Regions from separate parts of the Stenotrophomonas sp. TWI1151 genome, predicted to be linked through region 1. Evidence: predicted binding sites of a transcription regulator. Region 1 holds the regulator's gene; each other region holds the start of a gene.

Region 1 (4,638 bases):
TCGAAGGACACTTCCACCTGCGGCAGACCGCGCGGCGACGGCTCGATGCCGGACAGGTCGAACTTGGCCAGCGACTTGTTGAAGCGGGCCTGCTCGCGCTCACCCTGCAGCACGTGCACGGTCACGGCCGACTGGTTGTCCTCGGCGGTGGAGAACACCTGCGAGGCCTTGGTCGGGATGGTGGTGTTCTTCTCGATGATCTTGGTGAACACGCCACCCAGGGTCTCGATGCCCAGCGACAGCGGGGTCACGTCCAGCAGCAGCACGTCCTTGACGTCGCCGCCCAGCACGCCGCCCTGGATCGCAGCACCCAGTGCCACGGCTTCGTCCGGGTTGACGTCCTTGCGCGGTTCCTTGCCGAAGAACTCGGTCACGGCCTGCTGCACCTTCGGCATGCGGGTCTGACCGCCGACCAGGATCACTTCACCGATGTCGCTCGAACGCAGGCCGGCATCATTCAGCGCGATGCGGCACGGCTCGATCGACTTCTTGATCAGGTCTTCCACCAGCGCTTCCAGCTTGGCGCGGGTCAGCTTGATGTTCAGGTGCTTCGGGCCCGACGCGTCAGCGGTGACGTACGGCAGGTTCACTTCGGTCTGCTGGCTGGTGGACAGCTCGATCTTGGCACGCTCGGCGGCGTCCTTCAGGCGCTGCAGGGCAAGCGGATCCTTGCGCAGGTCGATGCCCTGGTCCTTGTTGAACTCGTCGACGAGGTACTCGATGACGCGGTTGTCGAAATCTTCGCCGCCCAGGAAGGTGTCACCGTTGGTGGCCAGCACTTCGAACTGCTTCTCACCGTCGACGTTGGCGATCTCGATGATCGACACGTCGAAGGTGCCGCCGCCCAGATCGTACACAACGATCTTGCGGTCACGGCCGTCACCCTTGTCCAGGCCATAGGCCAGGGCAGCAGCGGTCGGCTCGTTGATGATGCGCTTGACTTCCAGACCGGCGATGCGGCCGGCGTCCTTGGTGGCCTGGCGCTGGCTGTCATTGAAGTAAGCCGGCACGGTGATCACGGCCTCGGTGACGGTCTCACCCAGGAACGCTTCGGCGGTCTTCTTCATCTTCTCCAGCACGCGGGCGGAGATTTCCTGCGGGGCCATCTTCTTGCCGTCGCTGGTCTGGACCCAGGCGTCGCCGTTGTCATGGGCCAGGATGCCGTAGGGCACGTGCGCGATGTCCTTCTGGACTTCAGCGTCGGTGAACTTGCGGCCGATCAGGCGCTTGACAGCGTAGAAGGTGTTCTTCGGGTTGGTCACCGCCTGGCGCTTGGCCGAGGCGCCGACCAGGACTTCGCCGTCCTTGGTGTAGGCGACGATGGAGGGCGTGGTGCGATCGCCTTCCGAATTTTCGATGACGCGGGCCTTGCCGCCGTCCATGATCGCCACACACGAGTTGGTGGTGCCGAGGTCAATACCAATGATCTTGCCCATGAGGGAGACTCCTGAAAGTTCTGGGTACATCCGGCAGCTGCCGGGTTATGAATGGGATGTGTGGGACGCTGCGGACACTTTCAAGCCGTCCATCAAACACAGTGTTCGATGGCGACCCAACGCGTTCAGCGTCCGGTCGGACCGCCGGGCCTGGCCCGGCGGTCCGACCCGTGGGTCAGTCGCGGGCCACCACGACCAGCGCCGGCCGCAGCAGGCGGTCGTTGAGCAGGTAGCCCTTCTGGAACACCTGCACCACGCTGCCGGGCGCCGCGCCGGGCGCGTCGACCTGGCTGATGGCCTGGTGGTGGTCCGGGTTGAAGGTCTGGCCGGTCGGGTCGAGCAGGGTCAGGCCATTGTCGGCGGCGACCTTGAGCAGCTGCTTGTAGGTCAGTTCGAGACCTTCGCGCAGCGGGCTCGGCTCGCTGCCGGCGGCATTGAGGCCGGCATCGAGGCTGTCGAACACCGGCAGCAGCTCGCCGAGCAGCTTTTCATTGGCGAAGCGGCGCGCCTGTTCCACGTCACGGGCAACGCGCTTGCGCTGGTTGTCCAGGTCGGCGCGTTCGCGCAGCGACTCCGAGCGCAGCAGGGCCAGCTCGTTGTGCAGGCTGTCCAGCTGCTGCTGCAGGGACGGCTCAGCGCCCGGCTCGCCGGCGGGATTCTGGGATGCGATATCTGACTGATCTTGGTTCATTTCCGGATCCTTGGCGGTGACTCTCCGCCTCCACCCACCCCTATGTGGGCGCGGCTACGGGATTCAAGAGTCCAGGGCCGCTTTATGCGCGATCGCGGGACAATCCGCCGCCCGCGGGCGAGCCCAGCGCGGCCCCCAGCACCTGGGCGGTGGCTTCCACCAGCGGGATCATGCGGTCGTAGGCCATCCGTTTCGGGCCGATCACCCCCAGCACCCCCAGCACCTGGCCATCGGCCGAGTACGGGGCGGTGACCAGGGAGACGCTCTCCAGCGGCATCACCCCGGTCTCCTCGCCGATGAAGATGCGCACGCCCGGGGCCTGGATGGTGCGCTCGAGCAACTGCAGGATCTCGCGCTTGCTGGCGAACACATCGAACAGCTCGCGCAGGCGCTCCAGATCGGACAGGTCCTGCACGCCCATCAGGCGGGTCTGCCCAGCCAGCACCATGTCATCGGCCGGCGGCACCATCGCCTGCTCGGCCAGTTCGATGCTGTGCGCCAGCAACTGCTCCATTTCCGACTGCGCATCGCGCAGCTCCAGCAGCAGCCGGGCCCGGATCTCGGCCAGCGGCCGACCGGCGCAGTTCGCATTGAGGTAGTTGGCGACCTGCTCCAGCTCGCCGGGGTTGAAGCCGCGGCGAGGCTCGATCACCCGGTTCTGCACCTCGTTGTCGGCGAACACCAGGATCGCCAGCACCCGGCGCGCGTCCAGCGCCACGAAATCGATATGCCGGAACGCGAACTGCTCCCGGCGCGGGGCGCTGACCACCCCGACGAAATGGCTCATCGCCGAAAGCAGCTCCGAGGCACTGCCGAGCAGGGCCTGGGTGCCGGTGCCGGTGGCCAGCTCGGTGCGCAGGCGGCTGAGCTCGCCCTCGCCCGGCGGCTGCATCTTGACCAGGCTGTCCACGAACACCCGGTAGCCGTGCGCGGTCGGCACCCGACCGGCCGAGGTATGCGGCGAGCTGAGCAGGCCCAGGTCTTCCAGGTCGCCCAGAATGTTGCGGATCGTGGCCGGACTGACGTCCAGGCCGGCATGCCGGGCAAGGGTCTGCGAGCCGACCGGTTCGCCATCCTGGATGTGGCGCGCGATCAGCGTCCGCAGCAGATGGCGGGCACGCGGGGCGAGATGGGACGCGGAAGGATGCATGGAATCAGCCTGTGAGACGCCCACTTAGATAATGGCTGCACGGGGCGTTGGCAAGTCATTGGAGACGCCCCCCGCCCATGCTAGCGTGCGCGGCTTGGAGACACCCCTCGTGTACAACGTAGACCATGCTTAGACATCTATCGATCAAGGATTTCGCGGTCGTCCGCGCCACCGAGCTGGAATTCGGCGCCGGCATGACCGTGGTCTCGGGTGAAACCGGCGCGGGCAAGTCGCTGATGGTGGACGCGCTGGGCTTTTTGTCCGGGCTGCGCGCCGACAGCGGCGTGGTCCGCCACGGCGCCGCGCGCGCCGAGCTCTCGGCCGAATTCGCGCCATTGGCCGACGCCCCGGCGCGCCAGTGGCTGCGCGACAACGAGCTGGACGACGAAGAACAGTGCCAGTTGCGACGGGTGATCCGTGCCGACGGTGGCTCGCGCGCCTTCATCAACGGCCGCCCGGTGACGCTGACCCAGCTGACCGAGCTGGCCGGCATGCTGGTGGAGATCCACGGCCAGCACGAACAGCAGGCCCTGCTCTCGCGCCCCTCGCAGCTCTCGCTGCTGGATGCATTTGCCCGCAACGATGCCGAGCGCGCCCAGGTCCGCCAGACCGCCGCACGCTGGCAGACGCTGGTGGACGAAGCCGAGGCACTCTCGCGCCAGGGCGACGTGAGCGACCGGATCGGCTATCTGGAACACCAGCTCAGCGAGCTCAAGCGCGAAGACCTGGACCCGGCCTCGATCGCCACCCTGGGCAGCAGCCACCGCCGCCAGGCCCATGCCAGCGCGCTGATCGGCGCCTGCGACGTGGCCGTCAGCCGCCTCAATGGCGATGACGAGGTCTCGGTGCTGCAGCTGCTGCAGCAGACCCGCCACGATCTGGCCCGCGTGGCCGAACACGACAGCCGGCTCGGCGAGGTCGATGCCCTGCTCGACAGCGCCGCCATCCAGCTGGACGAAGCGCTGTCATTGCTCGACCGCGTCCATGACGACCTGGATGCCGACCCGGAGCAGTTCGAGGATATCGAGCGCCGTCTCGGCCGCCTGCACGACCTCGCCCGCAAGCACCGCGTGCCGATGGAAGGGCTGGGCGAGCATCGCGACGCCATGGAGGCCGAAGTCGAGCAGCTGCGGGGTGCCGACGAGCGCCTGCAGGCCCTGGCCGGCGAGATCGACCGTGCCGCTGGCCAGTGGAAAGCCGTGGCCGAGGTGCTCAGCGCCAGCCGCCGGAAGGCCGCCAAGGCCCTCTCGGACACCACCACCACCCTGATCGGTGAGCTGGGCATGGGCGGCGGTCAGTTCCTGATCGAGATCGAGCCGCAGACCGTGGTCAAGCCGGACCCGAACGGCGCCGAGCGGGTC
Region 2 (4,638 bases), on a different contig from region 1:
GTGGTGATCATCAGGCCAGCGATCGAGGCAGCGTTCTGCAGCGCCGAACGGGTGACCTTGGTCGGGTCCAGGATGCCGAATTCCAGCATGTCGCCGAACTCGCCGGTGGCGGCGTTGTAGCCGAAGCTGCCGGTGCCTTCCTTGACCTTGTTGACGATCACGGACGGCTCTTCGCCAGCATTGGCCACGATTTCGCGCAGCGGGGCTTCCATCGCGCGCAGGGCGATCTGGATGCCGTGGTTCTGGTCTTCGTTGGCACCCTTCAGGCCGCTCAGCGCGGTGACCGCACGGACCAGGGCAACGCCGCCGCCCGGGACCACGCCTTCTTCAACGGCTGCACGGGTCGCGTGCAGGGCGTCGTCGACGCGATCCTTCTTTTCCTTCATTTCGATTTCGGTCGAGGCACCGACCTTGATCACGGCAACGCCGCCGGCCAGCTTGGCCACGCGTTCCTGCAGCTTCTCGCGGTCGTAATCCGAGGAGGTGTCTTCGATCTGGGTCTTGATCTGGGTGACACGCGCTTCGATGTTGGCCTTCTCGCCGGCGCCATCGATGATCGTGGTGTTTTCCTTGGAGACCTGCACCTTCTTGGCGCGGCCCAGGTCCTTGATCGTCGCCTTTTCCAGCGACAGACCAATTTCCTCGGAGATCACGGTGCCGCCGGTCAGCACGGCCATGTCTTCCAGCATCGCCTTGCGACGATCACCGAAGCCCGGTGCCTTGACGGCCACGACCTTGACGATGCCACGGATGGTGTTGACCACCAGGGTGGCCAGCGCTTCGCCTTCGATGTCTTCGGCGATGATCAGCAGCGGCTTGCCGGCCTTGGCGACGCCTTCCAGCACGGGCAGCAGGTCGCGCACGTTGGAGATCTTCTTGTCGTGCAGCAGCACGTACGGATCATCCAGGTCAGCGGTCTGCGACTGCTGGTTGTTGATGAAGTACGGGGACAGGTAGCCACGGTCGAACTGCATGCCTTCGACGACGTCCAGCTCGTTGTCCAGGCCCGAGCCTTCTTCAACGGTGATGACGCCTTCCTTGGTCACGCGGCGCATCGCTTCGGCGATGATGTTGCCGATCGACTCGTCCGAGTTGGCCGAGATCGTGCCGACCTGGGCAATGGCCTTGTCGTCAGCGGTCGGCTTGGAGATGTTCTTCAGCTCGGCGACGGCGGCGATCACGGCCTTGTCGATACCGCGCTTGAGGTCCATCGGGTTCATGCCGGCAGCAACGGCCTTGGCGCCTTCGCGGATCAGGGCCTGGGCCAGCACGGTGGCGGTGGTGGTGCCGTCGCCGGCGTCATCGTTGGTGCGCGACGCGACTTCCTTCACCATCTGCGCGCCCATGTTCTCGAACTTGTCAGCCAGTTCGATTTCCTTGGCGACGGAGACGCCGTCCTTGGTGATGGTCGGCGCGCCGAAGCTCTTTTCGAGCACGACGTTGCGGCCCTTCGGGCCCAGGGTAGCCTTGACGGCATTGGCGAGAACGTTGACGCCGCGAACCATGCGGGCGCGGGCGTCTTCACCGAAACGAATATCTTTGGCAGCCATTGCGATTACCTTTTTATGTAGAGCCGGGCCATGCCCGGCTGCTTGAACGGGAGGAAGTGCGGAAGCGCCGGCACGGGGCCGGCCGCATCACTCAGCCGACGATGGCGAGGATGTCGTCTTCGCGCAGGACCTTGAACTCGACGCCTTCGGACTTGTAGCTGCTGCCGGCGTACTGGCCGTAGATGACCTTGTCACCGACCTTCAGCGACGGCGCGCGCACGCTGCCGTTGTCCAGGGGCTTGCCCGGGCCGACGGCCACGACTTCACCCTTGGTCGACTTTTCCTTGGCGGAATCCGGAATCACGATGCCGCCGGACGAGATTTCGTCGGCTTCGATCGGCTTGACTACGACGCGGTCATGAAGCGGCTTGATGCTCATGTGAGACCCTTTTAAGTTGTTGATTGGTCTAGAAAAGTCTGGCGATGTTAGCACTCGCACAGGGCGACTGCCAGCCACGCTCACGAAAAAACCCGACGGTGCGGGACAGAGCAGAGATGGTGCTGGCCCCATCCCTTTCAAGGGCAGGCGACCGGTTTTTTTTGTCGATCCGGGCCCACGCGTGAATGTTTGACGCAGTTCTCAATGCGAAAGGTCGAATCCGACAGACCAATCGATGTGTCATCTGGATTGCGTAGATTCGAGCGGCACTGACCAATCACAAGGAGCCGTAGATGAGGTTGCTGACGCCGCTGTCCCTGGCCTGCCTGCTGGTGCTGGCCACCAGCCCGGCCCGGGCCGATGTATTCATCAATGAACTGCATTACGACGACAGCACCCCGGCCGGAGACGTCGGCGAGGCGATCGAAGTGGTCGCCACCGCCGGTGAAGACCTGTCCGGCTACCGGCTCTATCTCTACAACGGCAGCAACCCTTCGGCCGCCGCGGTCTACGCCAGCAACGCGGTCCCGGCCGGCACCGCCAGCTGCGGCAGCGCCCGGCTGGCCACGGTCAGCTACCCGACCAACGGGATCCAGAACGGTCCCAACGACGGCATCGCCCTGGTCGATCCCAGTGGCAAGGTGGTCCAGTTCCTCAGCTACGAGGGCACCATCACCGCCGCCGGGGGTCCTGCGGCGGGCCTGACCAGCCAGAACCTCCCGGTCAGCGAGACCAACAGCACCGCCCCGGGCACCTCCCTGCAGCTGACCGGCACCGGCAGCCAGTACGCGCATTTCACCTGGGCCGAATCGGCCCCACAGAGCTTCGGCGCCTGCAACCACGGCCAGACCTTCAGCGGCGGCGGCCCGACCGGCCCGAATACCGCGCCCTCGGTCACCGCCACCACCCCCGAGCAGGGCGCCAGCACCTTCCCGGCCGCCGCCGACCTGAGCGTCACCTTCAGTGAGCCGGTCACCCTCGCCAGCGGTGCCTTCGCGCTGAGCTGCGGCCAGTCCGGCACGGTCGTCCTGAGCCACCCGACCACCGGTACCCGCTTCACCCTGGCCACCAACACCGCGCTGGTGGCCGGTGAAGCCTGCCGCTTCGACATCCGCGCCACCCGCGTGAAGGATGCCCAGGGCGCCCGCCCGGCCGCCGATACCCGCATCGCCTTTACCGTGGCCACCGCCACCACGCCCGATCCGGGCAACCCCGGCACGCCCGGCGAGTACTACGCCCGGGTCAACACCTCCACCCCCAGCCAGTTGCGCTGCTCGCTGCACGAGACCATCAAGGGGCACACCGCCTACCCCTACAGCGGCTCGGGCACCAGCACCTGGACCATCCTGGAAATCGCCGACGAAGATCCCAACAACAGCGGCAAGATCCTCGATGCCTACCGCAACCGCAGCTACACCAAGGTCAGCGGGCGCGCAGGCACCGGCAGCGGGCTGACCTACAACCGCGAGCACACCTGGCCCAACTCGCTGGGCTTTGCCAGCACCACCGGCGACAAGGGCCTGCCGTACGCGCCGTATACCGACACCCACATGCTGTACCTGACCGATGCGCAGTGGAATGCGGACCGCGGCAACAAGCCGTTTGCCAAATGCGACAGCAACTGCGGTGAACGCGCGACCGAGGCCAACAATGGTTTCGGCGGCGGCAGCGGCGGCTACCCGGGCACCTCCAACTGGGTGCGCACGCCGGATGGCAATGGCGGCTCGTTCGAAGTGTGGGGCCACCGCAAGGGCGATATGGCGCGTGCGGTGATGTACATGGCGATCCGTTATGAAGGCGGTAAAGATGCCAAAACCGGGCAGTCCGAGCCGGACCTGGAGTTGACCGACGACCGCAGCAGGATCGTCAAAACGTCGGCCTCGCCGGCTTACATGGGCCTGCTCTCGACCCTGATCGACTGGCACCTGTCCGACCCGCCGGACGCGGCAGAACGCGCTCGCAACGAGGTGATCTTCAGTTTCCAGGGCAACCGCAATCCGTTCATCGACCACCCGGAGTGGGCCACCCCGACGCTGTTCACCTCGGCCAAGCCGACCACCTGCCAGCTGGCCAACTGAGCCCGGCCGACCGGCGCCCCCTCGCGGCGCCGGTCGGACCATTGACCTCTGGCGGTCCTATACTCGGCGGTCATGTCGATTGCCGATCCCGTCTTCCTGCTGTTCACCACCTGCCCCGACGTGGCCTGCGCCACGCGGCTGGCACACGCGCTGGTGGACGAACGCCTGGCAGCCTGCGTGACGCGCCTGGACGGGGCGCATTCGACCTACCGCTGGCAGGGCGAGGTCACCGAGGACCACGAGGTCCAGTTGCTGATCAAGACCACCGGCAGCCGCCTGGACGCCGCGATCGCGCGCGTGCAGGCCCTGCATCCGTATGAACTCCCCGAGTGCATCGCGGTCGAAACCCGCGCCGGCCTACCGGCGTACCTGGATTGGATTCGGGCGCAGACCCGTGAGGAAAGTGATTGATGACGCTGTTTCGTCGTGTTGCCGCGCTGTGCGCGTTGCTCGTGGTCTCCCTGCCGGTCTGGGCGGTCAGCGAAAAGGACCTGCTCCCGGTCGATGAAGCCTTCGGGCTGACTGCGCAGGCGCGTGACCGCGATCGCGTGGAGATCAGCTGGAAGATCGCCCCGGGCTATTACCTGTATCGCCACCGCACCACGGTCAAGGCCGATGCCGGTTTCGACGC
Region 3 (4,638 bases), on a different contig from region 1:
TCAAGGTCACCGATCTGGACGGTCTGTTGGCGCTGGTCGGCACCGAAGGCATCAGCCTGACCGTGGTCGGCCCGGAAGTGCCGCTGGTGGCTGGTGTGGTCGATCGCTTCCGCGCCGCCGGGCACCGCATCTTCGGGCCCACCGCCGCCGCCGCGCAGTTGGAAGGCAGCAAGGCGTACGCGAAGGATTTCCTGGCCCGCCACGGGATCCCGACCGCGTTCTATGCCGTGCATACCGACATCGAACCGGCGCTGGCCTACCTGCGTGAGAAGGGCGCACCGATCGTGGTCAAGGCCGATGGTCTGGCCGCCGGCAAGGGCGTGATCGTGGCGATGACCCTGGCCGAGGCCGAGGACGCGGTGCGCGACATGCTCTCCGGCAATGCCTTCGGCGATGCTGGCGCACGCGTGGTGATCGAAGAATTCCTGGACGGCGAAGAAGCCAGCTTCATCTCGATGGTGGACGGTAAGACCGCGCTGCCGATGGCGACCTCGCAGGACCACAAGCGCGTGGGCGACGGTGACACCGGCCCGAACACCGGCGGCATGGGCGCGTACTCGCCGGCCCCGGTGGTGACCGATGAAGTGCATGCGCGCGTGATGCGCGAGGTGGTCAACCCGACCGTGCAGGGCATGATCGCCGACGGCATTCCGTTCACCGGCTTCCTCTATGCCGGTCTGATGATCGATGCCAGCGGCGCGCCGAAGGTGATCGAGTTCAACGTGCGCTTTGGCGACCCGGAAACCCAGCCGGTGATGCTGCGCCTGCAGTCGGACCTGGTGGATCTGGTCGAAGCGGCGATCGACGAGCGCCTGGACACCGTGGAGGCGCAGTGGGATCCGCGCCCGTCGCTGGGTGTGGTGATGGCGGCCTCGCCCTATCCGGAGACCCCGATCACCGGTGACGTGATCCACGGCCTGGACGCTGTGGCGGCGACGGCCAAGGTATTCCATGCAGGCACCACGCTGGACGCGCAGGGCCAGGTGCTCAGCGCCGGCGGCCGTGTGCTGTGCGTGGCTGCACTGGGCGGCACGGTGGGCGAGGCACAGCGCAACGCCTACGCCGGCGTCGGTGCCATCCATTGGGCCCATGAGTTCCACCGCGGCGATATCGGCTGGCGGGCGATTGCGCGCGAGCAGGGCTGACCTGGCACGGTCGGGGCCACGACCGATCGAAGCACTGCCCTGAACGCCAGAAAGCAAAAAGGCCCGGCATCAGCCGGGCCTTTTTGCGTAACCACGCCAGTCACTGCATCACGCAGTAAACAGCGCCTTCATCTTCTTCAGCGCGTTCGCCTCGACCTGGCGGATGCGTTCGGCCGACACGCCGTACTCATCGGCCAGCTCCTGCAGCGTCACCTTGCTGTCCGCGTCCAACCAGCGACGACGGATGATGTCGCGCGAACGCGCATCCAGTTCGGCCATGCCTTCGCGCAGCAGCTGCAGCTGATTGTCTTCGCTGTCCATCCGCTCGTACGCCATCGAAGGATCTTCTTCGTTGGCGCGCAGGTAGGCAGCCGGCGACGGCGGCGCATGATCGTCATCGTCATCGCTGGAGAGATCGAAACCGATATCGCGACCCGACAGGCGCGACTCCATCTCGAGCACTTCACGCTCGGACACGTTCAGGTCCTTGGCCACCGCGCTGACTTCGGCCGCGTTCATCCAGCCCAGGCGGGTCTTGGACTTGCGCAGGTTGAAGAACAGCTTGCGCTGCGCCTTGGTCGTGGCGACCTTGACGATGCGCCAGTTCTTGAGGATGAACTCGTGCATTTCCGCACGGATCCAGTGCACCGCGAACGACACCAGGCGAACGCCCATGTCCGGGTCGAAGCGCTTCACCGCCTTCATCAGGCCGATGTTGCCTTCCTGGATCAGGTCGCCCAGCGCCAGGCCATAGCCGTTGTAGCCACGGGCGACGTGCACCACGAAGCGCAGGTGGGAATGGACCAGCTCGCGCGCGGCGTCCAGATCCAGCTCGTCGCGGAAGCGGCGGGCCAGATCCTGCTCGTCATCGACCGACAGCACCGGGATCTGGTGCACGGCACCGATGTAGGCGTCCAGCGAACCGAGCGCACTGGGAATCGGGAGATTGTTTGCCACAAGGGCAGTAGAGGTGTTCTGGCTCATAGCACTCATCTTAGCAGTCCCGGAATTGGACTGCTAAAGGGGAAAGAAGTTCCAGCGTTCTGTTCATGGGACGCTGGCACCGAAGACACCTCTAACGTACCGCGAAATGATGACAGTGGCGAGAGGCTGGAAACAAACCATCAAACTCCATGAAATCAACAGGATAGACGGATGAATTGGGCGCTGGCGCGTGTTTTCTGGCTGAACAGGCTGCCGGATGCGCCCATTCAGCCCGCAAAGGTTGTCGGCAGTTCAGCCAGGCATGGCCTGGCTCTACCCCTGCGCCACCGCTACGCGTGGCAGGCCCAAACCCACCGACGCCTGGTAATAGCCCGCCATGTTCAACCCGCAAGCGGCAGGTGGCGCACTCCATCATCGCGATGCTGGCCGTCCAGATGACGACCGCCAGTGATTACGCCGCCGGCTCCAGCGCGGCACGCGGCGGCAGCGACCAGTCGATGCGCGCGTTGCCGCGGCGCTGCAGGTAGTCATTGGCCATCGAAAAATGACGGCAGCCCAGGAAGCCGCGATGCGCCGACAACGGCGAAGGATGCGGCGCCTTGAGCACGCGGTGCCGGCCGGTATCGATGACCTTGCCCTTCTGCTGGGCGTAACTGCCCCACAACAGGAACACCAGGCCCTCGCGCTCGCGGTTGAGCGTGTCCACCACATGGTCGGTGAAGCCCTCCCAGCCACGCCGCTGGTGAGAGCCGGCGTTGCCCGCCTCCACCGTCAACACCGCATTGAGCAGCAGCACCCCACGGTGCGCCCACGGCAGCAGGCAGCCGTGGTCCGGGCGCGGGATGCCCAGATCGGCCTCGATCTCTTTGTAGATGTTCAGCAGCGATGGCGGCACCGGTACGCCCGGCATGACCGAGAAACTCAGGCCGTGGGCCTGGCCATGCCCGTGATACGGATCCTGGCCGAGGATGACCACCTTGACCTGGTCGAAGGGCGTGGCGTCGAACGCGGCGAAGATCTGCGGGCCAGGGGGAAACACCTGGGCACCGGCCGCCTTGCGCTGGCGCAGGAACGCGGAGAGTTCGCGCATGTCCGGGCGCAGCAGGTAATCACCGATACGCGTCTTCCAGCTCGGTTCGAGCTGGATGCTGGGCACTACATCGTCATTCATCGCACTACAGGCTTTTCGTTGAGGCGGGACAGGCGCAGCTGGAACAGCACCTTGGTGATGAGCAGGCGCTCTTCGATCGGCTTCTGGACCAGATCGTTGGCACCGGCCTGGAGCAGGCCGGACTGGTTGTGCGGGTTGCCGTCGCCGGTCATGACCAGCACCGGCAGGCGGCGCTTGCCGTAGCCGAAGTCCACGCGCACGCGCTGCACCACATCACGGCCACTGAGCTCGCCCTTGAGCGTGACATCGGTGAGCACCAGATCGATGCGGTGGCTGCTGCGGCCGAGCGACTCGGCGGTGAGCAGCGCGAAGGCATCTTCGGCAGTGAGCACGTGCAGCACGTTCAGGCCCTGCCGTTCGAGCATGCGCTTGGTCGCCTCGGCGACGACGCGGCTGTCTTCGACATACAGGATCGTGGCGCCCGGAATGGTCTCTGGCTGCACATAGCCACGGATGAAGGTGGCCAGGGCTTCGTGACCGAGCGCCTTGTCGAAATAATCGGTGACGTACTCGGTGAAGCGGCGCTGTTCCAGATGCTGCTGCGCGTCGCCGGAGACCACGATGACCGGCACGTAGGCCTGCCCCGCCGCGTCGCGCACGATGCGCGCCAGGTCCAGCCCGTCGCCATCGCTCAGGGTGAGCGAGGTGGTGACCAGACTGACCGGCCCGGCATCCAGCGCCGCACGCGCCTCGGCGATGCTCGCGCAGCCCACCACCTCCACGGCCGGCAGTTCGCGCTGCAGCACATCGGCAATCAACTTGCGGACCAGCCTGGAGCCGTCGACGACCATCACGCGCGGGGCGTCGTCGGCGAGGTGCTTGAGGGCTTGCGGACGCATGCGGGCCTCAGGTTTCGGTCGGACGGGTCTGGCGCAGGAAATGCCCCGTCACCAGCCAGGCGCCCAGCCAGCCCAGCACCACGGTGCCGAGCAGCACGAACGAGGAATGCAGCAGGTCCAGACCATGCAGCACGAAGGGGCTGCCATAACTCTGCGAGAGCGCCGCCAGCGGCGGACGCAGCGCCAGCCCGGCCGCACCGATCAGCGCGAGGGCGACCGCGCCGGCGCCCAGGCCGTACCACGCGCCCAGATACAGGAACGGGCGGCGGATGAAGCCATCGCTGGCGCCGAGCAGCTGCAGCACGCCGATCTCATCGCGGCGCGCCTGGATGTCCAGGCGTACGGTATTACCGACCACCAGTGCGGCACCGAGGCCGAGCAGCACCGACAGCACCTGCACCAGGCGCGTACCAAAGCCCAGCCAGCCATCCAGGCGTTTGCGCCACAACGCATCGTGCTGGACCAGATCGGCCTGCGGCAGGCCTTCCAGCGACTGCGCCAGGCGCGCGTCGTCGGCGCCCTCGCCCGGGGTCACGAT

Evidence for each region. The regulator HrcA, encoded in region 1, represses chaperone genes, less so after heat shock. The targets are predictions, from matches to a motif close to TTNGCACTCNNNNNNNNNGAGTGCNAA.
Region 2: ABE422_RS10395 (co-chaperone GroES) is a predicted target of HrcA. The motif match lies at 1,977-2,003, and genes of this name have one in related genera.
Region 3: rpoH (RNA polymerase sigma factor RpoH) is a predicted target of HrcA. The motif match lies at 2,140-2,166, and genes of this name have one in related genera.

The regions. Positions count from the first base shown of each region.
Region 1 is NZ_JBDJLA010000015.1:80,156-84,793, reverse strand. Features, by position in the region: gene dnaK (molecular chaperone DnaK) at 1-1,436, opposite strand, end outside; gene grpE (nucleotide exchange factor GrpE) at 1,612-2,127, opposite strand; gene hrcA (heat-inducible transcriptional repressor HrcA) at 2,210-3,277, opposite strand; gene recN (DNA repair protein RecN) at 3,403-4,638, shown strand, end outside.
Region 2 is NZ_JBDJLA010000007.1:73,839-78,476, forward strand. Features, by position in the region: gene groL (chaperonin GroEL) at 1-1,550, opposite strand, end outside; gene ABE422_RS10395 (co-chaperone GroES) at 1,642-1,929, opposite strand; gene ABE422_RS10400 (endonuclease) at 2,223-4,007, shown strand; gene cutA (divalent-cation tolerance protein CutA) at 4,080-4,418, shown strand; gene ABE422_RS10410 (protein-disulfide reductase DsbD) at 4,418-4,638, shown strand, end outside.
Region 3 is NZ_JBDJLA010000007.1:117,992-122,629, forward strand. Features, by position in the region: gene purD (phosphoribosylamine--glycine ligase) at 1-1,145, shown strand, start outside; gene rpoH (RNA polymerase sigma factor RpoH) at 1,254-2,129, opposite strand; gene ung (uracil-DNA glycosylase) at 2,542-3,261, opposite strand; gene ABE422_RS10605 (response regulator) at 3,258-4,100, opposite strand; gene ftsX (permease-like cell division protein FtsX) at 4,108-4,638, opposite strand, start outside.